DNA from 3 places in the Nonomuraea sp. NPDC049378 genome. Region 1 is predicted to be linked to each of the others. Evidence: riboswitches for the same ligand, from Rfam matches in the RefSeq annotation. Region 1 holds a riboswitch; each other region holds the start of a gene.
What was found. A riboswitch is a leader RNA that binds a small molecule or an ion and turns the genes downstream of it on or off. The one in region 1 is predicted to bind cyclic di-AMP.

Region 1 (9,444 bases):
TCCGCGGCCGGCGAGACGTAGGTCCAGTCGAGGTCCGTGACCTCCCGGTAGAGCTCGAGCGCGGCACGAGCGGCCAGCGCCTCCTTTTTCAGGCTCTCGGGGAAGCCGGGCGTGTCGACCAGGTCGACACCGGACGGGACCTTGAGGCTGCCGGCGCCGCCCACGACGATGAGCCGGCGCACCCCGGCCGCGCGCACACCCTCGATGAGGGCGCGGTTGGCGGCGAGGAAGGGCGGTCCCGGCTCGGTGCCGTCGCGCGGCGGCGCGATGGCGGAGACGACGGCGTCGTGGCCCTTGGCCAGCGTGGCGGCGTCGCGGACGTCGCCCTTGACGGGCCCGCTGCGGCTGAGGCCGGTCACGTCGTGCCCGCGACCGGCCAGTTCGGCGGCTATGCGCTGACCGAGCATGCCGGTCGCGCCGAAAAGCAGGATCTTCATGGCGTCACGATATCCATCGGATACTGGTTACTTCACCGTGCTATAAGTACCTTGTGGATACCGGTGATGTCTTCGACCCGAATTGCCCGACGCGGGTGGTTCTCGATCGGATCGGCGACAAATGGTCGGCACTGGTGCTGCTCTGCCTCGCCGACGGGCCGATGCGCTTCACCCGGCTGCGCTCGCGGATCGGCGGGGTCACGCCCAAGGTGCTGACACAGACGTTGCGGACCATGGAGCAGGACGGGCTGATCACGCGCGAGGTGTTCGCGGAGGTGCCACCGCGGGTGGAGTACGGGCTGACCGACCTCGGCCGCTCCCTGCACACCCCGATCGCGGCGGTGGCCGCGTGGGCCGAGACCCACGTGGCCGAGATCCTCCGGCGCCGGGAGCGGTCCGCGTAGCCCGGGAGCGGCCGCGCGGTCAGGCGGCGGTCAGCTTGGTGATCTCGCGGGCGATCTCCGGCCAGAGCGGCTCGGGCAGGTCGTGTCCCATGCCCGGATAGGTCACCAGCCGGGCGCCGGGAATGGCCGCCGCCGTGGCCCGGCCGCCCTCGACCGGGACCAGCGGGTCGTCCTCCCCGTGCAGCACCAGCGCCGGCATGGTGAGGCTCGCCAGCAGGTCCGTACGGTCACCCGAAGCCATGATCGCGGCCAGCTGCCGGCCCGTGCCCGCCGGGTCGAAGCAGCGGTCGAACGCGCGCCCGGCCCTCCGGACGACCCGCTCCCGGTCCATCGCGTAGCCGGGCGAGCCGATCACCGCGTACGTCTCCAGCGCCTGCGCCATGACGGCCGCGCGCTCGGCGGCGGGGCGGGCGGTCAGGGCCGCGAACGCGGCCTCCGTCGGCGGAGCGACCGTGGGGCCGGGCGTCGACATGATCGAGGTCAGGGTCAGCACCCGTGCCGGATGCCGGATGGCCAGGGACTGGGCGATCATCCCGCCCATGGACGCGCCGACCACGTGGGCGGCCGGCCAGCCGATGGCGTCCATGAAGCCCGCGGTGTCGTCGGCCAGGTCGTCCAGCAGGTACGCCGAAGGCGCCCCCGTCGTGGGAGCGCCCTGGTCGTGGAGGTGGGTCGACAGGCCCGCGTCGCGGTTGTCGAACCGGACGACGTGGTGCCCCTGGTCCACCAGGAGCTCGCAGAACCCGTCGTCCCAGTGGGTGAGCTGCGCGCCGAGCCCCATGATGAGGAGCAGGGGCCGCCCGTCGGGGGAACCGATGCTCTCGTAGGCGATGTCGATGCCGTTCGCGGCTACGCGGAGGGTCACGGTGACCAGAATGTCATTCTGGCGCTGCGTTCGTAAAGTCAGCCCCGCCGGGCGTAGGCGCCGGTCGAGAAGGGCACCGGCCGCCCCTTCTTGCCCAGGCCGTCACCCCACTTGGTGATGACATAGTCGATCTTGATGTGCCCCTTGCCGCCGTTGCCGTTGACCATCAGCGAGCGGGGGTTGAAGGTGCCGCCGGTCAGGTCGGCGAACGTCTTGGCGTCGAGATCCAGCATGATGCCGCGGCTGGAGGGCTCCCCCGGCCCTCTGTCCCCGACGAAGAAGGGCATCTTCTTGCCCTTGTAGATCACGTACCCCTCGGTCAGCAGCGGCCAGCTCGGGCTGGCGGCCATGCCTTTCTGCATCGGCTTGCCGCTGGCGGGCAGGCCGGTGTCGCCCGCCCTGCCCGAGCCGTCGTCCCAGAAGTACGACGCCGTGGTGGAGCCCTTGTACAGGGCCTTCTCCTCGGCGCCGGGATCGGCGTGTGCCGCGGTGCAGACGACGCTCATCGAGCCGACGGCGGAGGCGGTGAGCAGGGCAAGGGAACGCAGGCCAAAACGGGGAGACATGAAAGTGTGAAGTCCTTCGCGAGGGGACGAGGGGGAGGCACGCCGGCAAGAGGGCACGGCGCTGCGGCACGCCCGAGCGACTACATCGGGCGAGGGAAAGAAAGGGGGGAAGGGGGGCCGCTCAGGCGGCGGCCGGCGCTACGCGATTCGGGGGTGCGCTGCGGTCATACATGCGTTCTGTCCTCTCCATCACACCTACCGGGTTAGCTGACGGGTTCGGGCGTGGAGATGCCCTACCGGCACGGGCCGGATTCACCCCAGTGAGGTGGGTCCCCGGTTCCCGATCGAGTCGGGATTCGGCGCCAGCCGGAGGCCCTCTCTTGGGTAAGGGCCAGGTCACCGGCTGGTAATGGCGGCAACTCTAGCAGCGAATCGGACATACGCAAACGATTCGCCATGAACCGGGCAAAGATCTACCTTGCGCGGGAATACGAAAGGGGGTACGGCATGCCGTACCCCCTCAGTCCTTTCCGGCTCAGCCGCCGCTCTTGCGCCTGAACGATCTCTTACTCGCAGCCGGGCCGTGCGCCCCGTGAATCTTCGATGGGTCGACGCCCCTGCCACCAGCGCCGGAGCCCGCGTGCTGGTTGCGCTTGCGCTCCAGTGCTTCGCGGAACTTGCGCTTCATCTCGTCCTCGGGAGTTTCGCTGACTTCCGGCTCCGGTGATTCCGCCATGAGGACCTCCATGGTGTTGGGGACAACCACAGCTTCGCACGGCGTCGCTTTCGATGCGAAACCGACTCCGCCCTGTCACCCGTCGCGGGTGAACGCCAGCAGCCGGAACACCGGGTCCGGCCCGTCCCGCCCCTGCCCGTGACCCACGAACGTGGTCTCGCCGGCCTGGCGCAGACCGTGCCGGACCGCCTCCGCCACGACCAGTTCCCGGCCGTCGGCGGGACGCCGCCGCCCTCCAGGCCCGTGGGCGGCGCGCTTGTCCACCGTCGTGACGTACACCCCGCCCGGCCGCACCACGCGCGCGGCCTCGGCGATCACCGGGCGGGCGTCGTCGAGCAGGTGCAGCAGCCAGATCGTGGTGACCGCGTCGACCGACCCGTCGCGTACGGGTAACGCGCAGCCGTCACCCAGGACCACGTGCACGCGCCGCGCGGCGACCCGCGCCATGCCGGCGGAGGCGTCCACGCCGAGCACCCGCAGGCCACGCCCGGCCAGTTCCCTGCTCACCAGCCCGGTGCCGCACGCGACGTCGAGCAGCGTGCCCCCGGGCAGCAGAGCGCGCACGGCCTCCGCGGCGGCCTCGGCCCGCGGCAGACCGCCACGGGTCTCGTCGTAATGTGCGGCTTCGAGGTCATAGTCGAGCACGACCCGAATCGTACGCCGCCGGGTAAAAGGAGACCGTTCGGTTCCTGGTGTTGTGTTGGAGTGGCCCAGGAAATACACCCCGCATGTTGGTCGACGCCCCAGGCGCCACGATGGACGGTCCGCGATGAACGTGCTCGGTCATGACCTGGCGATGGATCTGGGTGCCGCGAGCACCCGGATCTACGTCAAGGGCAGAGGCATCGTGCTCGACGAGCCCTCCGCCGTCATGCTGGACAGCCGCACGGGCCGGGTCGTCGGGTACGGCGCCGAGGCCGCGCAGGGCGAGCGGGGAGAGACACGCTGGCCGGTCAGCGGCGGCCTCCCGGTCGACGACGAACTCGCCCGGCACCTGATCAGATACTTCCTGCGCAAGGTGCACGGGCACCCGTTCTCCAGGCCGCGCGTCGTGCTGGCGCTGCCGAACAACTCCACCCCCATCGAGCGCGCGGCGCTGCGCGACATCGCGTTCGAGGCGGAGGCCAGGGGGATCCTGCTGATCCCGCACGCGCTGGCGGCGGCGCTGGGCGTGGGCCTGCCGGTCAAGGACTGCGCCGGGCGCATGGTGATCGACATCGGACGCGACACCACGCGGATCGCCGTGCTCTCCCACGGCTCCGTGATCGCGGCCGCCACGGTCCCCGGCGGAGGCGACGGCATGAACCGGGCCATCATCCGCCAGGTCGAACGCGACCACGGCCTGCAACTCGACGAGGAGGAGGCCGAGTCGGCCAAGCGGCGCGCCGGCACCGCGTGGAAGCCGCTGTATCGGCAGGTCACCGTGCGCGGACGCGAGAGCGACACCGGCCGCGAGCGCTCGGTGCCGCTGCCCGTGCAGCGGATCTACGAGGCGACCAGGCAGCCGATCGAGTCCATCGTGCGGGCCGCGATCGAGACCGTCGAGCAGTGCCCGCCCGAGATCTCCGTGGATCTCGCCGACCGCGGCGCGGTGGTGGTGGGCGGCGGCGCGCTGCTGCGCGGGCTCGGCCGGCGGTTGCGGGCGGCGCTGGGCATTCCGGTGAGCAGGGCGGAGCGGCCGCTGGAGTCCGTGGCGCTCGGGCTCGGCCGCTGCGCGGAGGACCTGGGGCTGATCTCCAAGCTCCGCGGCCGGTGACGCCGGCGCGAGAGAGGACGACGCGACGGCGTCAGGACGACGACGGCTCGACGACGGATCGGCAGCGGCCCGGCGGCGGTGAGGGGAGACAGTCCATGACCGTGCACGGCATCGACCACGTCGGGGTGACGGTGCCCGACCTCGACGAGGCGACGAAGTTCTTCGCCCGCGCGTTCGGGGCCGAGGTGCTCTACGACACCCTGCCCAAGGAGCGGGGACCGAAGGGAGGCTGGGCGGTCGAGCGGCGGCTCGGGGTGCCCCAGGGGACGGTCGAGGTGGCGATCCGCATGCTGCGGCTGCCCAACGGGCCCGGGATCGAGCTGTTCGAGTTCGGCGGGCCGCGGCAGGCCGACCCGGTCCTCATGTGCGATCTGGGGTGGCAGCACGTCGCCCTGTACGTGGACGACGTGGACGCGGCGGTCCAGCGGGTGATCGAGGCCGGCGGGTCGCCGATGGGCGAGCCGGTGCCGCTGCCGGGGCCGGAGTCGGGCGGGCGCAACCGGTTCGTCCACTGCCGCACCCCCTGGGGCAGCGTGGTGGAGCTGGTCACCTACCCGGACGCGCAGCCGTACGAGCAGGACACCGGGCTGCGCCGCTGGCGCCCCTGACGCGCCGCCGGCCCCGCCGCGCCCGGCGGCTCACGGGGTGGACAGGGCCTCCGTCGGTGACAGCCGGGAGGCGCGGATGGCGGGGTAGAGGCCGGCCACGGCGCCGATCAGCAGGGTGGCCGCAAGACCGCCCACCGTGGCCCAGGCCGGCACCACGGACGGCCAGCCGCTGTAGAGCGCGTACCCCATGGTGACGCCCGTGCCGAGCAGGATCCCCCCGCTCCCGCCCATCGCGGACAGCAGCAGCGACTCGGCGAGGAACTGCGTGCGGATCTGGCCGCGCGTGGCGCCCAGGGACCGCCGCAGGCCGATCTCCGCACGGCGTTCGAGCACCGAGATGACCATGGTGTTGGCCACGCCGACGCCGCCGACGAGCAGAGCCACCGCGCCGACGCCCAGCAGGAGGTTGGCGAACGCCTGGCTGGTCGCCTGCTTGGCGGCCAGCGCGTCGGACGGGCGGGAGACGTCCACCTCGTTCGGCGCCTCGGGGTTGGCCGTGCCGGCCAGCACCTGCCGTACCGACTCCAGCTTGGCCTCATCCGACCGGGTGTAGAGCGTGGTCGGGTGGCCGTCGAAGTCCAGCCTCGACTCCGCCACCGGCCATCCGACCAGTACCCCGCTGTCCAGGTCGGTGGCGAGCGCCACCGGGTTCAGGACGCCGACGACCGTGAACCGCACGCCGCCGACGACGATCTGGGTGTCCGTTCCCGCAGCGCCGATGCCGAGCCGCTGGGCGGTGACGGAACCGAGCACGGCGGCGGGGTAACGTTCGGTGGCCGCGTTCAGCCACGTGCCGCTGCTCAGGGTCGCGCCCACCGTGGCGGGCAGGTCGAGGCTCGCGGCGTACGCGCTGATGCCGCCCGTCTGCGCCTCGGGGATCCGCTCCGACCGGTACACCTTGGCCTCGGAGACCTTCCCGACCGACGACGCCCGCTCGACGGGGCCGATGCGTTCGATCATCACCTCCGCGTCCTTCGGCATCTGCGCCGCCTCGCCCATGAGCGTGGTGCCCGACGACACGGTGAGCAGGTTGGTTCCGAGCGCCGACAGCGTACGGTCGAGCTCGGCGCCCGACGAGGACGAGAGCCCGACGACGCCGACCATGGCGGCGATGCCGATCGCGATGCCCAGCGCCGACAGGAACGCCCGCAGCGGTCGCGTGCGCAGACCGATCGCGCCGACGCGCAGGACGTCGCCCGGCCGCATCCTGGCCGGCGACGGCTTGAGCCGCGCCACCTCGATGCCCGCCATCACGCCACCCCTGATCCGGCGTGCCGGGGCCAGGGCTCGCCGTGCGGGGCGGCGGCGGAGTCGGAGACGATCCGGCCGTCGCGCATCCGCACCTGCCGGGGCAGGCCGGCCGCGATCTCCCGGTCGTGCGTGATGATCAGAATGGTCGTGCCGCTCGCGTTCAGCTCGTGCAGCAGCTCCATCACCCCCGTCCCCGACACCGAGTCCAGCGCCCCGGTGGGTTCGTCCGCCAGCACCAGCGGCGGGTCGCCCGCCACGGCCCTCGCGATGGCCACGCGCTGCCGTTCACCACCGGACAGCTCGTGCGGCTCGTGGTCCATCCGGTGCCCCAGCCCCACCCGGTCCAGCGCGGCCGCCGCGCGGCGGCGCCGCTCCTGCCTGCTCAGGCCCGTGTAGATGAGCCCGTCGGCCACGTTGTCCAGCGCGGGGACCTTCGCAGCGAGGTGGAACGACTGGAAGACGAAGCCGATCGTGGTGGCCCGCAGCGCCGACAGCTGCCCGTCCGACAACGTCGAGACGTCGTAACCGTCGATGTGGACGGTCCCCGAGGAGGGCCGGTCGAGGGTGCCGACGACGTTGAGCATGGTCGACTTCCCCGAGCCGGACGGCCCGACGATGGCGGCCAGCTCGCCGTGCCGGATCCGCAGCGACACCGACCGCAGCGCCGCCACGCCTCCGGGATAGGTCCTGGACACATCCGTCAGCTCGATCATGGGGTACGTCATGACGTCGGCATCCCCACGGTCATGCCCTCGGCGAGCCCGTCGCCGCTGACCTCGACCCGGCCTCCGGCGAACAACCCCGTCTCCACCGCGACGTACCGGGACCTTCCTCCCTCGATGACCTCGAGGCCGAACCCGCCCTCCTGCAGCGCCACGAGCGCCGCGACCGGCACGGTCAGGACGTCCTCGCGCTTGGAGGCCGTGAACGTCACGTCCACCGCCGCCTTGTCGAGGCCCTTGGCGGCCTTCGAGTCGCCGATCGAGACGAGCGCCTCCAGCCGGGTCTCCGGCTCGGCGTCCTGACTCTCGCCGGGCTGGATGACGGTGGCGACCTCGGTCACCTTGCCGTCCACGCTCCTGCCGTCAGGCAGCGTGACCTCGACCTTGGCCCCCTTCCTGGCCATCCGCTGGTCCTCGGCGTCCAGGTCGACCGTGATCACCTTGGACGTGCCGGTGTAGGTCAGCACCTTCTGCCCGGGCGCGGTCGGCTGGCCCTCCTCGGTCTCCAGGCTCTCCACCCGCACCTTGCCGGGCGCGAAGACGATCCGGCCCAGCTCGACCACGCCGGTCTCGTCCAGCCCTCGATCCTCCTGCCACTGCATGACGGCCTCGGCCGTGTCGTAGGTGTACTCGTCGTCGACGGTGAAGCCGTCGTAGCCGAGCTTGCTGAGGTTGCGTTCCAGCGCCTCGACGTCGTCGCCCTCCAGGCCGGCCTTCAGGTCGCGGTACGCGGGCGTCTTGCCGTACATCAGCATGACCGGCTCGTTGTCGACCCGGTAGAGGGACTTGCCGCGGGTGATCTGCCGGCCGCTGTCGGGCAGCCAGGTGATCGTGCCCGGTCTCCTGCTCACCGCCGTGGTCACGGGGCCGTAGCCCAGCTCGCCGTCGGCGTCCCTGGTGTCGTTCAGGGTCTGCTCGGTCACCTCGGTGGTGGCCGGGGGCAGCGAGCCGGCCGGCTGCGTCGGCCCGGCCTTCCCGTCCAGCAGGCCGGCGCCGTTCACCGCGATCAGCCCGCCGCCGGCGACGGCCACGGCGACCAGCAGGCCGGCGACCAGCTTGCCCCGCCCGCCGCGTCGGCGGCGGGCGGGCGTCGCGCCGGGCTCCGCCTTCCCGTCGAGGGGCGTGGCCCGGTCCGTCGCCGGAGCCATCAAGAATCTCCCATACCGGCGTCGGCGGACTCCTTCTGGCACTTGGCCTGCGCGTCCTTGAAGTCGGGGTCCTTGCCGACCTCGCCCGTGATGCGCATCATGCCGCCCTCGGGGTCGGGGTAGTTCTCGACGCCGTTGTCACGCATGCACTGCGCGAGCTTGCGCAGGTTCTCGCCCATCTTGGGGTCGCCCTGGCCCGACTTCTGCCCGCTCGGGGCGAACTCCTTGCAGGCCTCCTGGGCCTTCTCGATCCGCTCCCGATCCTCCTGGCCCTTCGCTTCCAGCTTCATCCTGACGCCCTTGCCAGGCTCAGGGTCGGGGACCTCCACGCCGTTCTCGCGCATGCACTGCGCGAACTTCAGGCCCTGCTCCTGCGGATCCACGCTCGGCTTGCTGGTGGCCGCGGCCTGGTTGCCGGTGCCGCCGCTCACCGACGCCACATCGGATCCGCCGTCGCTGCCGGATCCGCATCCGGTCAGGGCCAGGGTGAACGCGACCGGCGCCACGGCCAGCGCGCTGAGGACTCGTCCTCGCATCAGAGCTCTCCTCCGTCGAAATGTCGTCGAAGGGAGATGCAATAGAGCCGGCTGTTTCCTCGACGTTTCCATTTCGGCTTACTTCGAGCGAATATCTCTTGCGCCACAATCGGCCTCGGCAAGCGGATGAAAGGGCCTTGGATACGCCATGCGAGTGCTGGTGGTGGAAGACGAGCGAATCCTCGCCGAGGCGATCGCCGAATGGCTGCGGGACGAGACCCACGCGGTCGACCTGGCGCACGACGGCGAGAGCGCGCTGGAGCGGATCGCGGTCAACGACTACGACGTCGTCGTGCTGGACCGCGACCTGCCGCGCGTGCACGGCGACGACGTGTGCAAGGAGCTCGTGGCGTCGGACTCCGACGCGCGGGTGCTGATGCTGACGGCCGCCGCGCAACTCGACGACCGGGTGACCGGGCTGTCCATCGGCGCGGACGACTACTTACCGAAACCGTTCGCCTTCCCCGAGCTGGCC
Region 2 (9,444 bases), on a different contig from region 1:
GGTGAACACCACCGCGACGGCGACGACCGACGTGACGAGCGGCAGCAGCACGCTCATGCGGATCGCCAGCCGGAAGCGCAACCGCTTGTTCAGCGCGTTGGCCAGGAACAGCGCCAGCAACATCTGCGGGACGGTGGCCATGACGAACATGGCCACCGTGTTCACCGTGGCGCGCCAGAAGTCGTCGTCGCCCAGCAGCGCGGTGTAGTTGCCCAGCCCGGCCCACTCGGTGGTGCCGGTCAGGTCGTAGTCGTACAGCGAGTAGTAGAGCGTGAACGCCAGCGGGAACAGCCCGAAGGCGGCGAACAGCAGGAAATACGGGGACACCAGTGCGTACGGCATCGCCTTGACGTCCAGGCGGGAACGCCAGCGGCGGCCGGGCGGACGGGCGCGGCGATTACCGCTCCGCGTCGCCCGGGGAAGGGTGTCGATGCTCATAACAGACCTTTCACGGCAACGTGCCCGGCCCGCCGCGGGGCGGGCCGGGCGGGGAGATCAGCCCGCGGCCTTGACCGCGTCGTCGACCAGTTGCTGCCAGGCCTTGCCGTAGGGGACCGAGCCGTCGTCCATGCCCTGAATGACCGCCTCGGTGGCGTTCTTGACCTGGGCGTGCTTCACGCCGAGGAAGACCGGCTGGAGGCTGGCGGCGGACTTGGCGAAGATGTCACCGATGGGGGCGTCGTTGAAGTACTCGTTCTTCGCGCCCTGCACCGCCGGGTCCTGCTGGGCCTTGGTGTTGCTCGGCATGTTGCCGAAGTCGGTGAAGACGCTCGCCTGGGTCTGCGCCTGCGTCAGGTAGTCGGCGACCATGGCCGCTTCCTTCGGGTGCTTCGACTGCTTGGGCACGGCCAGCCAGGAGCCGCCCCAGTTGCCGCCGCCGCCGGGCACCGCGGCCACGTCCCACTTGCCCTTGCCGTCGTCACCGGCGTTGCCGCTGACCGCGCCGAGCATCCAGGACGGGCAGCCCAGCGTGGCGAACGCGCCCTTCTGGGTGCCCGTCGCCCACTCGTCGGTGAAGTTGCGCAGCTTGGCGGTCAGGCCGTCCTGGCTCAGCTTCTGCACGAAGTCGAACGCCGTCCTGACCGCCGGGTTCTTGTCGACGATGAGGTTGTTGTCCTTGTCGAAGTAGGAGACGTTGCCGTTCTTGGCCGCCTCCTGGTACAGCACCACCTGGTACAGCGTGTTGGTGCCGTCGGCCCACTTGGTGTCCTTGACCTTCGACTGGAACCGCTTGCCGACCTCGAGATATTCGTCCCACGTGGGCCACAGCGCGCTGACCTCGTCACGGTCGGTCGGCAGCCCGGCCTTCTCGAACAGGTCCTTGCGGTAGCACAGGCTCATGCCGCCGATGTCGGTGCCCAGGGCGAACAGCTTGCCGTCGGGGGCGACACCGTTCTCCCACTTCCACGCGGGGTAGTCGGCCTTGCGCGACTCGAGGCCGTGCTCCTTCAGGTCGGCCCACCACTCGGTGCGCGCCTTGGCCAGGCCCATGCCGCCCTCGTCGATGCCGACCACGTCGCCCGCGCCGCTGCCGGCCTGCAGCCACTGGATCATCTGCGGCCAGTACTGCTGCTCGAACTGGTCGGTCAGGTTCTCGTGCTGGATCTGGATGTCCTTGTGCTCGGCGTTCCACTTCTCGACGGCGTTCTTGTAGCCGAAGTTGGTGCCGCCGCCGAACGTCTGCACGCGGATGGTGACCGGTCCCGCAGGGGCGGACGATGCCGGCGCGCCGCTTGACTCGGAAGTGCCGCCGGAACCGCACGACGCCACGGTCAGCGCGACCGCGGCCAGGGCCGAGGCCGCGGCGAGACCGCCGCGACGCTTGCTGATCATCATGGTGGACCCCTTCTCGGGTGAATGTGTTGGGGAGAGCACCGCGGCCTCGGGTTCCGCCGCGGTGGGAGTGTTTGGGAGCGCTCCCACAAAGGGTGCACTTGCCCGCTCTGTGCGTCAATCCCGCGAAACGCAACCGTTACCAATGGTGCGGTTTATCACTGTGTAACCGGATTTATGGCCTCAAACCTCGCAAAGACCCGATTGGGAGCGCTCCCACCACAAGAGACATCTTTTGTGTCGCATCAAGGGCATGTCGCCGGGCCTGCCCGTCACCGCGTGGAGCGGGCGGCGAAGGCGACGACGGCGAGCAGGACCGTGGCCGCGGCCAGCGCGGGCACGGGCCCGGCGGCGACGTGCAGCGCGGCACCGCCCAGCGCCCCCAGGAACATCGCGGCGATACCGGCGGCCCGGCGCCGGGCCGCCCGCCCCGGGCCTTCGGCGAAGAGCGCGGTGAGGGTGGTGGTCAGAACGTTCGTGTTCATGTCGGGCACCGCCAGCTCGCGTACGGACGCGCTCTGTATGCCCATGCCGCCGGCGAGCAGCGCGATGAGCGCCGCCTGTGCCGGCGGCTCGCGGAATCCGGCCAGCTGGGCCGTCACCAGGGCGACCGCCACGAGCAGAGCGTGCACGGCGGTGAGCAGGACGAACGCCCGGCGCTGGTCCGTCACCCGCCCGGTCGCCCGTCCCGTGGCCCAGGCGCCCGCCGTGAAGGACAGCAGGGCCACCGGCGGCCCCCACAGGGACAGCCGCTCCTCCCCGGCCAGGGCGAAGCCCACGAAGACGATGTTGCCCGTCATGTTGGCGGCGAAGACGCCGTGCAGGCCGAGAAAGCTGACGGCGTCCACGATCCCGGTCACGACGGTCAGCAGGACCAGCAGGGCGGGCACGGTGTCGTGCGGGTTCGCGCCAGGAGGGAAGAGCCGGTCGGCGAACCACCGCAGCCCTCTGCTCACCCGCTCGCCCCGGCCGGCCGGCCGGGGGTCTCTCCCGTGCTCGTCGCCGGGGCGGGACCTCTCGACTCCGTCACAGTTGGATACTCTCCGTAACCGCGCGGCTCCCGCAAACCCGACACGCTCAGGAGCGTGACGGCGTCGTGCGATAGAGATCGTCGACGGCCGCCAGGACACGCTCGCGGGCCGCGCCCGCGGGGACGACGTCGATGAGCACGTACGCGGCCAGCCCTTCGGCCAGCGCCACCAGGGCGGGCGCGGACCGGCCGGGGTCCACGGCGGCGGCGATGCGCCCGGCCCGCTGGTCGGCGCGGATGAGGTCGGCCATCTGGCGGTGGAAGCCGTCGTACAGCACCCGCAGCCGGGCCGCGATGCCCTCCTCGGCGAACGCGAGCGCGTGGAAGGACTGCCGCACACGCATGTGGGCCTCGGTCGCGGGGTCGTGGGGGATGAGCTCGGTGAGCACGGTGACGAGCACGACGCGCGGCTCGGCCGCGTCGAGGTCCTGGCCGACCCGCTGCCTGATGCGGGCGCTGCTCTGCTCGTTGCCGCGCTCGAAGGCGGCCTCGACGAGCTGGCGCTTGGCGGGGAAGTAGTGCTGGACGCGGCCGGGCGAGATGCCGGCCTGGGCCGCCACCTCGCTCAGCGACACGGCGGCGAGGCCGCGGTCGGCGACGATCGCGAGGACGGCGTCGGCGATCTGCCTGCGCCGCTCCTCGTGCTGAGCTCCTGGTCCACGGGTGCGCCGGTGCGCCATGCCATCCCCTCTTATCGATGTGATCACATCGGTTTGACCGGTTCAGTGTAGCCGGGATACGGTCGTGCGCATGGCAGATCAATGCGATCACATTGGATTGGTGTGAGGGCGGTCCGGCTCGCCCGGCTGCTGCCGCTGGCCGGCTCCCGCCGCCTGCTCGCCCTGGGAGTGCTCAGCGCGGGCGCGGCGGTGCTCGGACCGCTCAGCACGATCCCGCTCGGCCTGCTGATCGACCACGGCGGCGCGGCGCAGGTGATCGCGCTGCTGCTCGTGCTGCTGGGGCAGGAACTCTGCACGGCGCTGCGCGAACCGGCCGGAGCCGCCGTCGCCCGGCGCGTCGACGGCGTGCTGCGCGCCAGGGTGCGCGCCGCCGCGACGGCCATGCCGCTGGCGCGCCTGGAGCACCCGCGGGTGCAGGCCGACGTGCGGCTGGCGCTGACCGGACACCGCGGGCGGACGGCGGGCACGGCGGCGGTGGCGCTGGCCGGCGAGGCGAGCAGGGCGACGTCGGCCCTGTTCGGCGCCGTGGTGCTGGCCGTGCACGTGTGGTGGATGGCCCCGGTCGCGCTGGCCCTGTCGATCGCGCAGAACCGGCGCATCACCGCGATGCTGGTCGGCCCCGGCGGTGCGGAGTCGCTGGCCGACAGCCCCGAGCAGGTCATGCGTCTGCGCCGGGCCGGCTACCTGGCCGAGCTCACCGGCGGTCCCGGCGCCGCCAAGGAGATCCGCGTCTTCGGCGTGGACGGTTTCCTCATCGGCCGCTACGTGACGGCCATGCGCGCGTTCCTGACCCCGCAGACGCGCGGGCGCCGCGCCGTCGTGCGCGGGTACGCGGCCGTGCTGGGGCTGCAACTGGCCGGGGCCGCCGCGACGTTCGGGACGCTGGCCTGGCTGACCGCCGCGGGCGCGCTGGGGGCCGCCGCCCTGGCGCAGAGCGTGCTGGCGGCCCTGCTGGTCTTCGCGTACGGTGCGGGCGGCCACCAGATGTTCGAGATCGCCCACGGGAGCAAGCCGTACGAGGCGACCCTGCGCCTGCTCCACCCCCCTCTCAGCGCCACGCCGGCGATCGCCGGGCCTGCCGACCGCGACGGCGAGGGGCCCGGGCTGGTCAGGGTGACGTTCGCCTACCCCGGCCGCGCGGAACCGGTGCTCAAGGAGCTCGACCTGCGGGTGCGGCCGGGGGAGCGGCTGGCCGTGGTCGGGCTGAACGGCGCGGGCAAGACCACCCTGGTCAAGCTGCTCACCGGCCTCTACACCCCCCAGAGCGGCACCGTCAGCGCCGCCGGGGACGCCGCCGTGGTCTTCCAGGACTTCGCCCGCCACCCGCTGCCGCTGCGCGACAACGTCCGCCTGGGCGCGCCCGCGTACGCGGGGACGGACGCCGACGTGCTCGCCGCGCTGGCCGCGGTCGACGCGCTCGACCTGCTGGAGGTGCTTCCCGGCGGGCTGGACACGCCGCTGTCGCGGTCGTTCACCGGGGGCCGTGACCTGTCCGGAGGGCAGTGGCAGAAGGTGGCGCTGGCCCGGGCCGTGTACGCGCTCGACGCGGGCCGGCGGATCCTGATCGTCGACGAGCCCACCGCCCATCTGGACGCGCGGGCCGAGCAGGAGGTGTTCGAGCGGCTGCTGGACCGCACGCGCGGGCGCACCCTGGTGCTCATCTCGCACCGGTTCGCCACCGTACGGCGGGCGGACCGGATCGTCGTCCTCGACGGCGGCGCCGTGGCCGAGCAGGGCGGTCATGCCGAACTGCTGGCTCTGGGCGGCCGTTACGCGCGCTGGCACCGCCTCCAGACCGCCCTGATCGCGCAGGCGGGCCGGTGACCGCGACCCTCCGTACGCTGCTGACCCTGGCCTGGCGCACCGACCGGCGGGCCTTCCTCACCCTGGCCGCCTTCCTCGCCCTGGGCGCCGTCAGCCAGGGCCTGGTCGGCGTCTTCCTGCGGGCGCTCACCGACGCCGCCACCGCCGGCCACGGCGCGCAGGCGTCCCTGTGGGGCCTGGCGGCCGGAGCCGCGCTGGCCACCGGTGTGGCCCTCGGCCGCGCGGAGCTGGCGCTGATGGAGGAGCTGGCCGAACGCATGGGTCTGTCCGTGCAGGAGGAGATCCTCACCCTCACCTCGGGCGTGCCCACCATCGAGCACCTGGAGCGGCCCGCGTACCTGGACAAGCTGGCGATGTTGCGCGACGAGAGCCGCCAGCTGTACTTCGCGGTGTGGGCGCTCGCGCTGGTCGCCGAGCACGCCGTGCAGATCGGGCTCGGCGTCGTGCTGATGGCCGCCGTGCATCCGCTGGTGACGCTGCTGCTGGGCGGCGCCGTGCTGCCGTCGCTGCTGGTACGCGGCCGCGCGGCCCGCCACGTCGACGCGGCCACCGGGCGCACCGCCGAGACGGCCCGGCTGGAGCGGCACCTGTCCGAGTCCGTCACCACGCCGAGGACGGCCAAGGAGATCCGGATCAGCCGCGCCGCGCCCGCCCTGGAGGCGATGGCCGCGCACCGGTGGGAGGAGGTGTCGGCGGGGTTGTCGCGGGCCGGGGTCCGGGCCGCGCTGCTCACGTTCGCGGGGTCGGGCACGTTCCTGGCCGGGTACGTGTCGGCGCTCGGCTGCGCGGCCTGGCTGGCCGCCCAGGGACGGGCCACGGCGGGCGACGTGGTCCTGGTGGCCACGGTCGGGGTGCAGTTCGTCACCCAGGCCTCCCGGCTGGCCTTCCACCTCGGGTCGGTGGCCGCGGGCCTGCGCGCCGCCGCGCGGCTCGCCTGGCTCCGCGCCTACGCCCGCACCCACGACCCGGCCTTGGCGGAGTCCGGCGACGACGCACTCCGCGCCGGGACGAGGGCGCCCACGAGTGACCACGGCCGCGAACGCGTCGCCCGCGGGGCCGAGCCGCCTGAGAGCTTCGCGCGGGGCATCACGCTGCGGAACGTGACGTTCACCTACCCCGGCACCACCCGGCCGGTGCTGCGCGGGATCGACCTGAGCCTGCCCGCCGGCGCGACCGTCGCGCTGGTCGGGTCGCACGGCTCGGGCAAGACCACCATGGCCAAGCTGCTGTGCGGCCTCTACCAGCCCTCCGGCGGCGAGATCCTGCTGGACGACGTCCCGCTGCGGGACGTGCCGGCCGTGCGCTGGCGGCGCAGGATCAGCGCCGTGTTCCAGGACTGGGTGCCGTTCGAGCTCACCGCCGCCGAGACCGTCGGCATCGGCGACCTGCCCCGTATGGACGACCGCCCCGCCGTGGAGCAGGCGCTGGCGCGGGCCGGCGCCGCGGACGCGGTGTCCGATCTGCCCAGGGGCCTGGACACCGAGCTGGGCGACAGCTTCGAGGGCGGCGTGACGCTGTCCGGCGGGCAGTGGCAGAGCCTGGCCCTGGCGCGCGCGTCGATGCGGGAGGAGCCGCTGCTGCTCGTGCTGGACGAGCCGACCGCCTCCCTGGACGCTCCCGCCGAGAGCGCCGTCTTCGCCCGGTACGCGCAGGCCGCCCGCCGCCACCGCGCCGCCATCACCCTGCTCATCACCCACCGCTTCCCGACGGTGCGCATGGCCGACCTGATCGTGGTGCTGGACGGCGGGCGGATCGCCGAGCAGGGCACTCACGGCGAGCTCATGGCCCGCCAGGGCCGCTACGCCGAGTTGCACGCCATCCAGCGGGCGGCGGCGGACGGTTAGGCCGCCGGCCGCCCGGGTGGCGGGGCGGAAACGCGAGCGAGCGCGCGTTCCGCACGGGACGCGCGCTCGCTCGCGGTGATCGGGGTCAGGCGGCGTACTCGGGGTAGCCGTAGCCGACGACCTGGGACTTCGGACGGGTCCGCTCCTCGACCTTGCCGTTGCCGGTGTTGCCTTCGATCGTGGAGATGGTGCCGTCGCCGTTGTCCTTCACGACGAAGCCGACGTGCTGGATGTCGGTGATCTTCTTGCCGCCGTCCCAGGAGAAGAACACCACGGCGCCGGGCTTGGCCTTGGTGCCGAAGCGGTCGTTGGCGGCGAACCACTTGGCGTGGGTGACGGTGTAGGCGTCCCAGCCGATCTGCGGGCGGGCGCCGGTCTGCTCGCCGACCCAGGAGACGAACATCGAGCACCAGGCGGCGTTCAGGTACGCGGCCCGGTTGCCGCCGTCGCGGGCGATGGTCTCGGCGGCGCGCCGCGAGTCGGCGTACCACTTCTGGTACGGGGTGCCGCCGCCGGCGGCGTTCTCGGAGGTGCCGACCTGGGACTTGGCGAAGTCCAGCACCTGGGAGGCGGTCACGTTGACCGTGGTCTCCTTGGCCGCGCGCTTCTTGGAGTCGGTCACCGGGGAGACGGCGGCCGGCTTGTCCGCGGGCGGGGTGTCGGCGTTGGCCGCGGCGACGTTGACGCCGAGGGCCGAGGCGAGGACGCTGGCGCCGAGCGCGGCGCAGGTGATGGTTCGCTTGGGGATTGCGGTAAGACGGAACGTGGCCATCGAGGGGGTAACTCCTTGCTTCCATGCCGCTTACCGGGTTAGCTGACGGGTTCGGGCGTGGAAGCTGCCCTACGGCACCGGAGTGCCGATTCACCCCAAAGGACTTGGGTCCCCGGTTCCGCGTGATGCGGATTCAGCGGTCACAGGACGATCCTGTGATCTATCGTGCGATGGTCAGACATAGCCGGACAAACCGGACGTATGCCGTAAGATGCCCCACAAGGTAATACATGAGGCAAGAGGATTACAACTGCATAAAGGCCCAGCTAGGCCAGTTGCCGGCGAGCGTCGGCCAGAAGCCCTGACATGGCAAGGGATTCGTCAAGGGGCATGATCGGGGATTCGGTCCTGCCCTCGGCCGTGGCGGCGCGGACCTCGCGGAGCTCACCGGCGTATCCGTTGTCGGCCGGATCGAGCACATGCTCTTCCGGCTCCATGGAAGGCCCGGTGAGGACGATCCGCTCCGGCGCCCAGAACGGCGCGTGGATGTCCGCCCGCATCCGCGTACCTACAACACAGGCCTGGTTCGGGTAATTCCCCAGCAAGGAGGTTTCCACGAAAGCCCGCCTGCCGCCGGGATAGAGCAACACCCCGCCCGCCTCCGCGTCAACCCCGCTCGGCGCCAGGGAGCCCGTCATGCGCAGGCCGGTGGGCATGCCCAGAAGCAGCTGGGCCAGGCCGAACGGGTAGACCCCCAGGTCGAGCAGCGAGCCCCCGCCCAGCTCCGGGGCCCACAGCCGGTGCGCCGGATCGTACGGCATGGCGAAGCCGAAACTGGCCTGCACCGACCGGATGTCGCCGAACCGCTCGTCGGCGGCGATGAGGCGGATCAGCGGGTTGAACCGCATCCACGCTTCCATCAGGAACACGCCCGCCTCGCGCGCCAGGCGTACCATCTTCTCCGCGTCGTCCACGGTCGCGGCCAGCGGCTTCTCGCACAACACGGCCTTGCCCGCGGCGATGGCGGCCTGCGCGACCCGCAGGTGCTCGGTGTGCGGCGTCGCCACGTAGATCGCGTCCACCGCAGGGTCGGCGCACAACCGCTCATAGGAGCCGTACGCCGACTCCGCGCCCAGCGCGGACGCCAGGGCCTGCGCCCGCCGCAGATTCCTGGAGCCGACGGCGCCCACCCGCATCCCGGGCTCGGCCACGATCGCCGCTCCCACAGTCCGCGCTATGACGCCCGTCGCCGCGATGCCCCACGTGAAGTCCCGCACGCGGAAGATGCTAGACGCATCAGATCAAATTGAACGTGTCAGGATCGCCTCCGATGCGAAGGCCCCTGTTCAGCGCGCCGACGGCGGCCATGCTCTCCGGATCGAGGATGAAGTCGAACACGTCGACGTTCTCGGCGATCCGCGACGGCGTCACGGACTTGGGAATGACGACGTTGCCGAGCTGCAGGTGCCAGCGGAGCACGATCTGCGCGGGAGTCTTGCCGTGCTTGTCCGCCAGCACCGC
Region 3 (9,444 bases), on a different contig from region 1:
CACGATCGACGTCGGCAACACGCACACGGTGCTGGGGCTGTTCGAGGGCGAGGACGTCATCGAGCACTGGCGGCTGGCCACCGACGCCCGCCGCACCGCCGACGAGATCGCGGTCGTGCTGCAGGGTCTGCTGACGCAGTCGCCGCTGCTCAAAGGGGCCGACATCGACGGCATCGCCATCTGCTCCACCGTGCCGAGCGTGCTCAACGAGATGCGCGAGATGTGCCGCCGCTACTACGGTGACGTGACCGCGGTGATCGTGGAGCCGGGCATCCGCACCGGCGTCCCCGTACGCATGGACAACCCCAAGGAGGTCGGCAGCGACCGCATCGTCAACGCGCTGGCGGCCATCGACCAGTACGGCGGCCCGTGCGTCATCGTCGACTTCGGCACCGCGACCTCGTTCGACGCGGTGTCGGCCAAGGGCGAATACGTCGGCGCGGTCACCGCGCCCGGCATCGAGATCTCGGTCGACGCGCTGGCCGCCGCCGGGGCACAACTGCACAAGGTCGAGCTCGTACGCCCCCGCTCGGTGATCGCGAAGAACACCGTCGAGGCCCTGCAGGCCGGCATCATCTACGGCTTCGCCGGCCAGGTCGACGGCATCGTGGAGCGCATCGCCGCGGAGCTGGCCGACGACCCCGACGAGGTGACGGTCGTGGCCACCGGCGGGCACGCGGGGCTGGTGGTGGGCGAGTCGCGCTTGATTGACGTGCACGAGCCGTGGCTGACCCTCATCGGGCTGCGGCTGATCTACCACCGCAACGTGGCGTGAGACCTGGACGAGTCACTGCGGTTCGCCGGATCCCCTACCCTTTGTTGTTGTGAGCGACGAACTTCCCGAGCAGATGTGCATCCGGAGGGAGAAGCTCGACCGCCTTCGCAGCGAGGGCGTCGACCCTTACCCGGTGCTTTTCCCACGCACGGCCACCAACGCCGAGGTCAGGGAGAAATACCAGGGCCTGGAGCCCGACACCGCCACCGGTGACACGGTCTCGGTCGCGGGCCGCGTCATGCTCAACCGCGTGGGCGGCAAGCTCTGCTTCGCCACGCTCCGCGACGGCGGCGCCGACCTGCAGGTCATGATCTCGCTCGACAAGGTGGGCGAGGATTCGCTGGCCCGCTGGAAGCACGACGTCGACCTGGGCGACCACGTGGGCGTGACCGGCGAGGTCATCACCTCGCGCAGGGGCGAGCTGTCCGTGCTGGCCGACAGCTGGCAGATCACCAGCAAGTGCCTGCGCCCGCTGCCGGAGAAGCACGTCGGGCTCACCGATCCGGAGGCCCGGGTCCGCCAGCGCTACGTCGACCTGATCGTCAACGACGACTCGAGGAAGATGGCCAGGGTCCGCAGCGCCACCGTGCGCGCGGTGCGCGACTTCTGGCACGAGGAGGGCTACCTCGAGGTCGAGACGCCGATGTTGCAGCCGATCCACGGCGGCGCCACGGCCCGGCCGTTCAAGACCCACATCAACGCCTACGACATGGAGCTCTATCTCCGCATCGCGATCGAGCTCTATCTCAAGCGGCTCGTGGTCGGCGGCATCGAGAAGGTCTTCGAGATCAACCGAAACTTCCGCAACGAGGGCGCCGACTCGACGCACAACCCCGAGTTCACCATGGTCGAGGCCTACGGCACCTACCTCGACTACAACGGCATCGCCGACCTGACGCAGCGGATGTACCAGAAGGCCGTCGTGGCCGCCCTGGACACCTCGGTGGTCGTGCACGACGGTGTCGAGGTCGACCTGGGCATCCCCGAGTGGCCGCGCGTCACCCTCTACGGCGCGGTGTCCGAGGCCGTCGGCGAGCAGATCACGACCTCGACCTCGCTCGAAGAGCTGCGCAAGATCGCCGACCGGCGCGAGATCCCCTGGGATCCGAAGTGGGGCGCGGGCAAGCTCGTGCAGGAGCTCTTCGAGGCGCTCGTCGAGCACACGATCATCCAGCCCACGTTCGTCATGGACTATCCGCTGGAGACCTCGCCGCTGGCCCGGCAGCACCGCGACGACCCGCTGGTCACGGAGAAGTGGGACCTCATCGGGTTCGGCACCGAGCTGGGCACCGGCTACTCCGAGCTCAACGACCCCATCGAGCAGCGCCGCCGCCTGGTCGAGCAGTCCTTGCTGGCCGCGGGCGGTGACCCGGAGGCCATGCAGCTCGACGAGGACTTCCTGCAGTCGCTCGAATACGCGATGCCGCCGACGGGCGGCATGGGCGCCGGGATCGACCGGATGATCATGGCGTTCACCGGTAAGAACATCCGCGAGACCATCTTGTTCCCCCTGGTCAAGCCCACTCACTGAGGCCACGTGGCATCCCGCCGCACCGGTTGCGGCGGGGTGCTCGCGCGCGCGGCGAGCCGGGCGGGCGCTCCGTCGTGCCGGGGAAGCGGTGACGGACGATCGGCCGTCCTGCCCCGCGATCGGGGCCGGGCTTGTCAGCATCGGGTCAAGACCGCGGGCGAGTGGCGCGCGAGTGTGCGGAGTTCTGCGGGGGACGTCCGGCAGCGCTGGGTCCATCATGACGGTGATGCACGCACAGGCCCGGAAATAAGGTGACTCCTGGCTTGCCGCGTGCCGCCGCCCGTGGTGAAGAGCGGCTGAGCGTTCCCGCCCGCACGTATGGATCATGCAGTAAATCGCGCGCGGATGGATCAAAAACCGGGACGCCGCCCGGACCGGTCGGCGCCGGGCCGGGCCTGACCGAGAGGGCGCGCGGACCGTACGTCGGGCGGCGAGGACCGCCGGCGGACGAGCCCCGGCAACCCGTGGCGGATCATGTCAACGGTGCTGGTCAAGAGCGGCGATCGTCATGCTTGACGACCTTTCCATGATGCGTTTACCGTCTGCGAGGAGCGGCTGTGGCCTGGCTAAGAGGGTCCAGGCCTGCTGTTGGGGGGGAGGGCTCCCGATGGAAGTGCTCACAGAAGGCGTTGAGCTGAGCCATGCGGATCTGGCGTTACTGGCGGAACTCGCCAGAGGAGTCACGGTCGATCGGGTGGGCAGGCGACTGGACATCAGCGGCCGCACCGTACGCCGGAGGTTGCGCGGCATCTGCGACCGCATCGGCGTCGCCACCGCGATCGAGGCCGTGGCGTGGGCGGCACGCCGCCAGCTGATCTAGCGGCACCCGCGCACTGGTGCCCACTCATTGGGCCCGCTCACTGGGCCCGCTCACTGGGCTCGCTCACTGGGCCTTCACGTGCAGAACCTCAGTCGGCGATGCGCACCGCGCCCGCGAACGGCCGCCGTTCGATCGACGCGATCCGCACCACATCACCCGTCCGAGGGGCGTGCACCATCATGCCGCCGCCCAGATAGATGCCCACGTGGTGCAGGTCGCTGTAGAAGAACACCAGGTCGCCTGGACGCATCTCGTCGCGTGAGATGTGCCGCCCGGCCGTCCACTGGTTGCCTGTGTAGTGCGGCAGCGAGATGCCCACCCGCTGGTAGGCCGCCATCACCAGGCCGGAGCAGTCGTAGGAGCCAGGACCCTCTGCTCCCCAGACGTACGGCTTGAGCTGCTGCGTGAGCGCCCACCGTGCCGCCTGCGCGGCCTTTCCGCTGCCCGCGATCGGCAGGTTGACGCGGGTGGCGCGGGTGCCGGGACGACCGGCCTCGCCCAGCGCCCGCCTGAACAGGTTGCTCTCGACCTTGGCGACCAGCTTGCTGATCTTGCCGCGCTTGGCGTCGAGGTCCTTGACGATCTTCTCGACCTCGCTGATGCGGGACTTGGCGCTCGCCCTGGCGCGCTCGGCGGCCTTCCTGGCCTTGGTGAGCTGGTTGAGCTCCTCGCCCTGCCGCTGCTCGATCGCGAACGTGGTCGCGGCGCGGTCGAGGAAGTTGCCGGGGTCCTCGGATGAGGTGAACGCCAGCGCACGGCTCAGACCGCCCGTGATGTAGGCGTTCTGGGCGAGCAGGACGGCCTTGGCACGCTTGGCCGCCAGGTCTGTCTCGCTGGCCGTCAGCGTCTTCTGCGCGGCCTCGGCGGCCTTCTTGGCCGTCTTCAGCTTCTCCCGCTGCCCGTTGTACTGCTCGGTCAGCGTCTCGATCTCGACGTGCATCTTCTCGACCCGCGTGGCGAGGTCTTTGAGCGAGGGCTTGGGGTCGGCGGACGCCGGGACGGTGGGAACCGAGAACAGCAGCGCGGCGACTGTGAAACTCGCCACACCGAGGCGGTGACGCGACAGGGCGCGTTCCGGGGGGCGGGCGTGCTTGCCCGCCGACTTCCTCCCACGGTTGAGCGTGCGCTTCACCAACCAGGCTCCTCTCATAGACGCCTACCGGGTTAGCTGACGGGTTCGGGCCGGAGCAGCCCTACCGAAAAACTCGGATTCACCCCGTGGTGGCGGTCGCCACCGGCGGGTCCCCGGCTTCCCTGAGGGAATTGAGCGTGCTTCCCCCCGCGCGCGACACGCGGGGATCATCGTCGCTGGACACTAATGCACTCCGGGTTCCTGCTCAACCAGAACTGCCAACTCCGTAGAGGTTTCGCAACCGAAGGGTCACGAGGTGGTCTCGGTGCCAGTCGGGCAGGAGTGACCGTATGTGGCGCTTACTCCCGAACGATCGCCCGGCGCGACGCCGTGCTCGCTCGGCCACGAGATGTAACAGGATGGGCGGAGAGATGTGAGTTAGGTCCGAGCCGTAATGACATCTGTACTCTGGAGAGCCATGGAGCAGGTGGCCGAACTGACTGTGCCCGAGACCGCGGTGGTGGTCCGGCGTGCGCGCACGCCGGACGTGCGGGGGGTCAGGCGCCTGGTCGACACCTATGCGGGCGCGGGCTCGCGGCTCCTGAAGAAGGCCACGGTGACGCTGTACGAAGACGTGCAGGAGTTCTGGGTGGCCGAGCGTGGCGGGCAGATCGTCGGCTGTGGCGCGCTCCACGTGCTCTGGGAGGACCTCGCAGAGGTCCGCACGGTGGCCGTCGATCCCGAATGCCGCGGCGCGGGCGTCGGTCACCGGATCGTCTCAGCGCTCATCCAGCAGGCCAAAGATCTTGGTCTGCAACGTGTATTCTGTCTTACTTTTGAGGTCGACTTCTTCGCGAGGCATGGTTTTCGCCGCATCCAGGGCACGCCGGTCTCCCCCGAGGTCTACGCCGAGCTGCTGGCCTCGTATGACGAGGGTGTAGCGGAGTTCCTCGACCTGGAACACGTCAAGCCGAACACCCTGGGCAACACCCGCATGCTGCTCCATCTGTCGTCGGGTGACGCGGACCTTGACCACATGGAAAGGTGATTGTTGATACCTATGTCGATACGTTGGGCAGCACAGGCATGTGTCCTGACACGTGCCACGCGCGCACTCGAAGCGAGGTGACACGGTGAGCACCGGACAGCCGCCGTACCCACAAGACGAATCCGGCGAGAACGCTGCGCCTCCCCACTACGGCCAGCAGGCTCCGGGCCGCCACCCCGGCGAGCCCGACCCCGACGTCACTGTGGTCGGCTACCGGGCGGACGACGCCTACGGGCAACAGCCCCCCTATGGTCAGCAGCAGGGCTATGGCCAGCAACCCCAGTACGGTCAGCAGCAGGGCTACGGCCAGCAGCAGTACGGCCAGCAGCAGGGCTACGGTCAGCAACCTCAGTACGGCCAGCAGCCCCAGTCCCAGCCCGACTACGGCCAGCAGCAGTACGGCCAGCAGCAGGGCTACGGCCAGCAACCCCAGCAGGGCCAGCAGTACGACCAGCAGTACGGTCAGCAGCCGCAGTCCCAGCCCGGCTACGGCCAGCAGCAGGGTTACGGGCAGCAGCAACAGCCCGGCTACGACCAGCAGTACGGCCAGCAGCAGGGCTACGGCCAGCAGCAGGGTTACGGGCAGCAGCAACAGCCCGGCTACGACCAGCAGTACGGCCAGCAGCAGGGCTACGGTCAGCAGCCCCAGTCGGGTCAGCAGTACGACCAGCAGCAGGGCTACGGCCAGCAGCCCCAGTCGGGTCAGCAGTACGACCAGCAGTACGGTCAGCAGGCCCAGTCGGGTCAGCAGTATGACCAGCAGTACGGTCAGCAGCCGCAGTCCCAGCCCGGCTACGGCCAGCAGCAGTACGGCCAGCAGGGCTACGGGCAGCCGCAGCAGTCCCAGCCCGGTTACGCCCAGCCCGGTTACGGCCAGCAGTACGGCGACCAGCAGTACGGCCAGCAGGGCTACGGGCAGCCGCAGCAGGCCGGCTACGGCCAGGCTCCCTACGGCCAGCCGGGTTACGGCCCGGTCGGCGTGCAGCCGCCGGGGGCTCCCGCCCCGCTGGCGGAGTGGTGGCAGCGTCTGGTGGCGCGACTCGTCGACGGCGTCCTGTTCGGCGTCGTGATGTTCGTTGTGTCGCTCCTGCTCACGACGCTGTTCCTGGTCAGCTACGACTCGACCAGCGGCGCCACGTCGGGGATGTTCAGCTCGTTCGCGCTCAACATCGTGCTGGCCATCGTCCTCACCGCCGTCTACGTCGGCTACGACTTCCTCATGCACAAGATGAAGGGTCAGACGGTCGGCAAGATGATCATGGGGATCAAGGTCGTGCCGGTGGGTCAGATGATGCCCCCCGGCGGCCTGCCCGGCGACGCCGCCATCAAGCGGGCCGGCGTGACCTGGGGTGCCTACATCCTCTACTTCCTGCCGTTCGGCACCATGCTGGCGGGCCTCGTCTGCGCCCTGAACGGCGCTTCGATGCTCTGGGACAAGCCGCTGCAGCAGACGTTCGCGGACAAGTTCGCGAACACCGTGGTGGTCAAGATCAAGTAATCGGCAGAACCGCGAAACAGGGGCCGGCTTCCCGTCGGCCTCTGTTTTGTATGTGAGGGTAGGTGCGGAATGTAGGGCTCTCCGCCGTCGATGTCGCGAGGTGAGGGTTATGGCCGGGACGTCGCCGTGGGCGGACGCGGTGCCCGCGGAATGGTGGGAACGGCTGGCTGCCCGGCTCATTGAAGCGCTCGTCTTCGGCGTCGCCTATTACATTCTGTTCATTGCGCTATGGGCTGTCTTCCGGACTGTCGGCATGATGGAGGTGTTCGACGGCCGGCTGCCCGGAGTGCTCGCGTGGGCGGTCGCGGGGCTGGGTTATACGGGCTACGACTGGTGGGCGCATTGGCGGCACGGGCGCACGTTCGGCCAGGCGATCATGCGGATCCGCCTGGCGCCGCGGGATGTTCCGGCCCGTGCTCTGCTCAAACGCTCCCTGGTCTATCCGGGACCTGTCATGCTCATGGGCATTCCGGTGGCCAATCTGGTGGCCGGAATGCTGCTGTTCGGTGTCGGTATGCTCATCCTGATCGACAAGCCGCTTGAGCGCGGGCCGCATGACAGACTGGCCGGAACGCGCGTGGTTAAAGATCTTCGCTGAGCCATCCGCACCTGCACGGATGTCTTTTCGCAAAATTTTCCCATGATCCGGTAAGGAGCCTGGAGAGACTGGCATTAGGCTATGGGGCGTCCGGGTTGCCGGATGTTGGTGTCCCTGCGACACGTAGGGCATCTGTGTGCCGCTATGGTCGGGTGCGGGCGGTTGTCGCCTTGCGCACCATGAGGGGCCCGCAGCGCTCCCTGGAGGCGCTCCGCGCCCTTAAAGCGCCCCGAAACCCCGTCAGCCGTGGAGGCGAGGACGAATGGAAGCCCTTACAGACGTATTGTCAGCGCTCATCCCCCCGGTGGTGGTGGGCGGCGCCTTCATCTTTGGCGTCGTGAAGTTGGTCCGGTCGGAGGCCCTTGGCGACCGGCGAAACCGTGAGGATCAGGCCGAGGGCCAGAACTGATCGGCTAGTCAGCCGAATCCCCGTAGCGCTGAATTGTCTCCACGCCTTTCCGGGTATATGTTTGGGCTGGCGAATGAAACAATGCTCCGCGAAAGGATTGCGTAGATGGCCAAGCAGATCCAGGAGATTCTCATCGATGACCTCGATGGGGGCGAGGCCAATGAGACGGTCAGCTTCGCTATTGACGGCTCCTCCTATGAGATTGACCTCAGCGACCTTAACGCGAAGAAGCTGAGGGACGCGCTCACGCCTTTCGTGCAGCACGCGCGCAGGGCCGGTGCCGTCACCACGCGTCGGCGTGGCCGCGGCGGCAACCGCGCGATGAGTCGCGAGAAGAGCTCGGAGATCCGGCAGTGGGCCAAGGCCCACGGCCTGCCCGTCAGCGAGCGAGGCCGAATCGCCTCCACCGTCGTCGAGAAGTACGAGCAGGCTCACTAGGAGAGCCCGCTGCTCGACCATGCGCTTATGCCGTTCGCCTAGGACCCCGGCGACCGCCATAAGCGCATGATCGTGTCCGGGCCGTTTCGAATGGCGGGACGGCCCGGATGATGATCGGCCGACGCGTCCATATGCGGGCGTTTTGGTCGCGGGTTCGGTCCGGCTCCCGGCCCCGTTTCCGCGATGAGACGCCCGCATATGAGATGGCGCCGCGCCCGGCGTGTCCGAATGCGCCGCGTGGCCATACCTCATTGAACGTACGCTTCTCGCCGCGAGGCGCCCGGATTGCCCGCGGGGCCCGTCATTCGCCCACCGTCACGGACAAGCGTCGCGCTCATGGAACGCGCCATGACGGAAATCCGGGCGCCTAAAGGCCGGCGGCGATCTTCACGCGCTGTAGCCTTAACCGCGATCTCGACTCGCGCTCGGCGCCGGAAACCCCGTATGGCACGGAGGTGTGGGCATCCGCGCAAAACGCCGCCGGGCACGTTGCGTGGCCGCCGGCCATATGCCGCTTCCTGGAGATGTACGGAGTGCTCATGCACGGCGGGATAACCCGTGACATGAGCGTGCCTCGCACAATCCGCTTCCGCGAGCATGTGCGCACAATGCCGGGCCATCACGAAGTGTGGTGGGCGCGCGGAATGCCGCCGGTCCGCGACGGGGAGGATGAGCGCGAATGGCACGCGCGCCGCGGTGCAGTGTCTCATGATGCGAGATGAGATCGGTAACCGAGCTGACCGGATGGCGTATTACTCTGTGTGCGGCGCGGGCGCGTGCCCCGTTGTGCTCAGGGCGTAGCGCGGGCGGTTGGCCAAGGATTGCGTCGGGACATAGGATGATTGCGTAACAGATACGTGCGCGGCATCTGAGATGCGCAGGTGAAGTGGCGCCCCGGTCGGCTTCGCCCCTGACGTTCGATGGCCGATCGTGGTGATCCGGATACGGTGCGGCGGCAAATTCCAGCCGCTTCCGCGAGGCGTCCCAAACATCGTTCGCTTGCGGCGTATCGGGAACACGTCACCCCCGAACGGTAGTTGGATGGAGGGTGAACGCCCTGCTCCCGGGGAACGTGTCTGCTATAGAGCGCGTCAGCGGCAGTGGGCACGGTTCGCCGAGCCAGGGCTAGCATGCGGGATGACGGGACCGGATTTACCGGCCTGACTGACCGCTCTGTGAGGAGCGACGAGATGTTCGAGAGGTTCACCGACCGAGCGAGGCGTGTTGTCGTCCTGGCCCAAGAAGAGGCCAGGAT

Region 2: linked by a shared signal. The riboswitch ahead of ACZ6SA_RS13055 (C40 family peptidase) and the one ahead of ACZ6SA_RS30815 (hypothetical protein) in region 1 are both predicted to bind cyclic di-AMP.
Region 3: linked by a shared signal. The riboswitch ahead of ACZ6SA_RS18695 (C40 family peptidase) and the one ahead of ACZ6SA_RS30815 (hypothetical protein) in region 1 are both predicted to bind cyclic di-AMP.

What each region holds. Positions count from the first base shown of each region.
Region 1 is NZ_JBVJHP010000015.1:120,898-130,341, forward strand. It holds gene ACZ6SA_RS30800 (NAD(P)-dependent oxidoreductase) at 1-437, opposite strand, end outside; gene ACZ6SA_RS30805 (winged helix-turn-helix transcriptional regulator) at 491-841, shown strand; gene ACZ6SA_RS30810 (alpha/beta fold hydrolase) at 861-1,706, opposite strand; gene ACZ6SA_RS30815 (hypothetical protein) at 1,745-2,272, opposite strand; cyclic di-AMP (ydaO/yuaA leader) riboswitch at 2,450-2,584, opposite strand; gene ACZ6SA_RS30820 (DUF5302 domain-containing protein) at 2,748-2,948, opposite strand; gene ACZ6SA_RS30825 (class I SAM-dependent methyltransferase) at 3,024-3,593, opposite strand; gene ACZ6SA_RS30830 (rod shape-determining protein) at 3,718-4,704, shown strand; gene ACZ6SA_RS30835 (VOC family protein) at 4,800-5,312, shown strand; gene ACZ6SA_RS30840 (ABC transporter permease) at 5,343-6,563, opposite strand; gene ACZ6SA_RS30845 (ABC transporter ATP-binding protein) at 6,563-7,288, opposite strand; gene ACZ6SA_RS30850 (efflux RND transporter periplasmic adaptor subunit) at 7,285-8,433, opposite strand; gene ACZ6SA_RS30855 (hypothetical protein) at 8,433-8,969, opposite strand; gene ACZ6SA_RS30860 (response regulator transcription factor) at 9,118-9,444, shown strand, end outside.
Region 2 is NZ_JBVJHP010000005.1:197,171-206,614, forward strand. It holds gene ACZ6SA_RS13025 (carbohydrate ABC transporter permease) at 1-438, opposite strand, end outside; gene ACZ6SA_RS13030 (ABC transporter substrate-binding protein) at 496-1,836, opposite strand; gene ACZ6SA_RS13035 (YoaK family protein) at 2,106-2,789, opposite strand; gene ACZ6SA_RS13040 (TetR/AcrR family transcriptional regulator) at 2,911-3,543, opposite strand; gene ACZ6SA_RS13045 (ATP-binding cassette domain-containing protein) at 3,646-5,367, shown strand; gene ACZ6SA_RS13050 (ABC transporter ATP-binding protein) at 5,364-7,211, shown strand; gene ACZ6SA_RS13055 (C40 family peptidase) at 7,297-7,983, opposite strand; cyclic di-AMP (ydaO/yuaA leader) riboswitch at 7,996-8,132, opposite strand; gene ACZ6SA_RS13060 (Gfo/Idh/MocA family protein) at 8,250-9,200, opposite strand; gene ACZ6SA_RS13065 (aldo/keto reductase) at 9,220-9,444, opposite strand, start outside.
Region 3 is NZ_JBVJHP010000008.1:80,588-90,031, forward strand. It holds gene ACZ6SA_RS18680 (type III pantothenate kinase) at 1-775, shown strand, start outside; gene lysX (bifunctional lysylphosphatidylglycerol synthetase/lysine--tRNA ligase LysX) at 825-2,306, shown strand; gene ACZ6SA_RS18690 (helix-turn-helix domain-containing protein) at 2,914-3,126, shown strand; gene ACZ6SA_RS18695 (C40 family peptidase) at 3,215-4,258, opposite strand; cyclic di-AMP (ydaO/yuaA leader) riboswitch at 4,265-4,406, opposite strand; gene ACZ6SA_RS18700 (amino-acid N-acetyltransferase) at 4,677-5,246, shown strand; gene ACZ6SA_RS18705 (RDD family protein) at 5,332-6,744, shown strand; gene ACZ6SA_RS18710 (RDD family protein) at 6,854-7,342, shown strand; gene ACZ6SA_RS18715 (histone-like nucleoid-structuring protein Lsr2) at 7,857-8,189, shown strand; gene ACZ6SA_RS18720 (ATP-dependent Clp protease ATP-binding subunit) at 9,380-9,444, shown strand, end outside.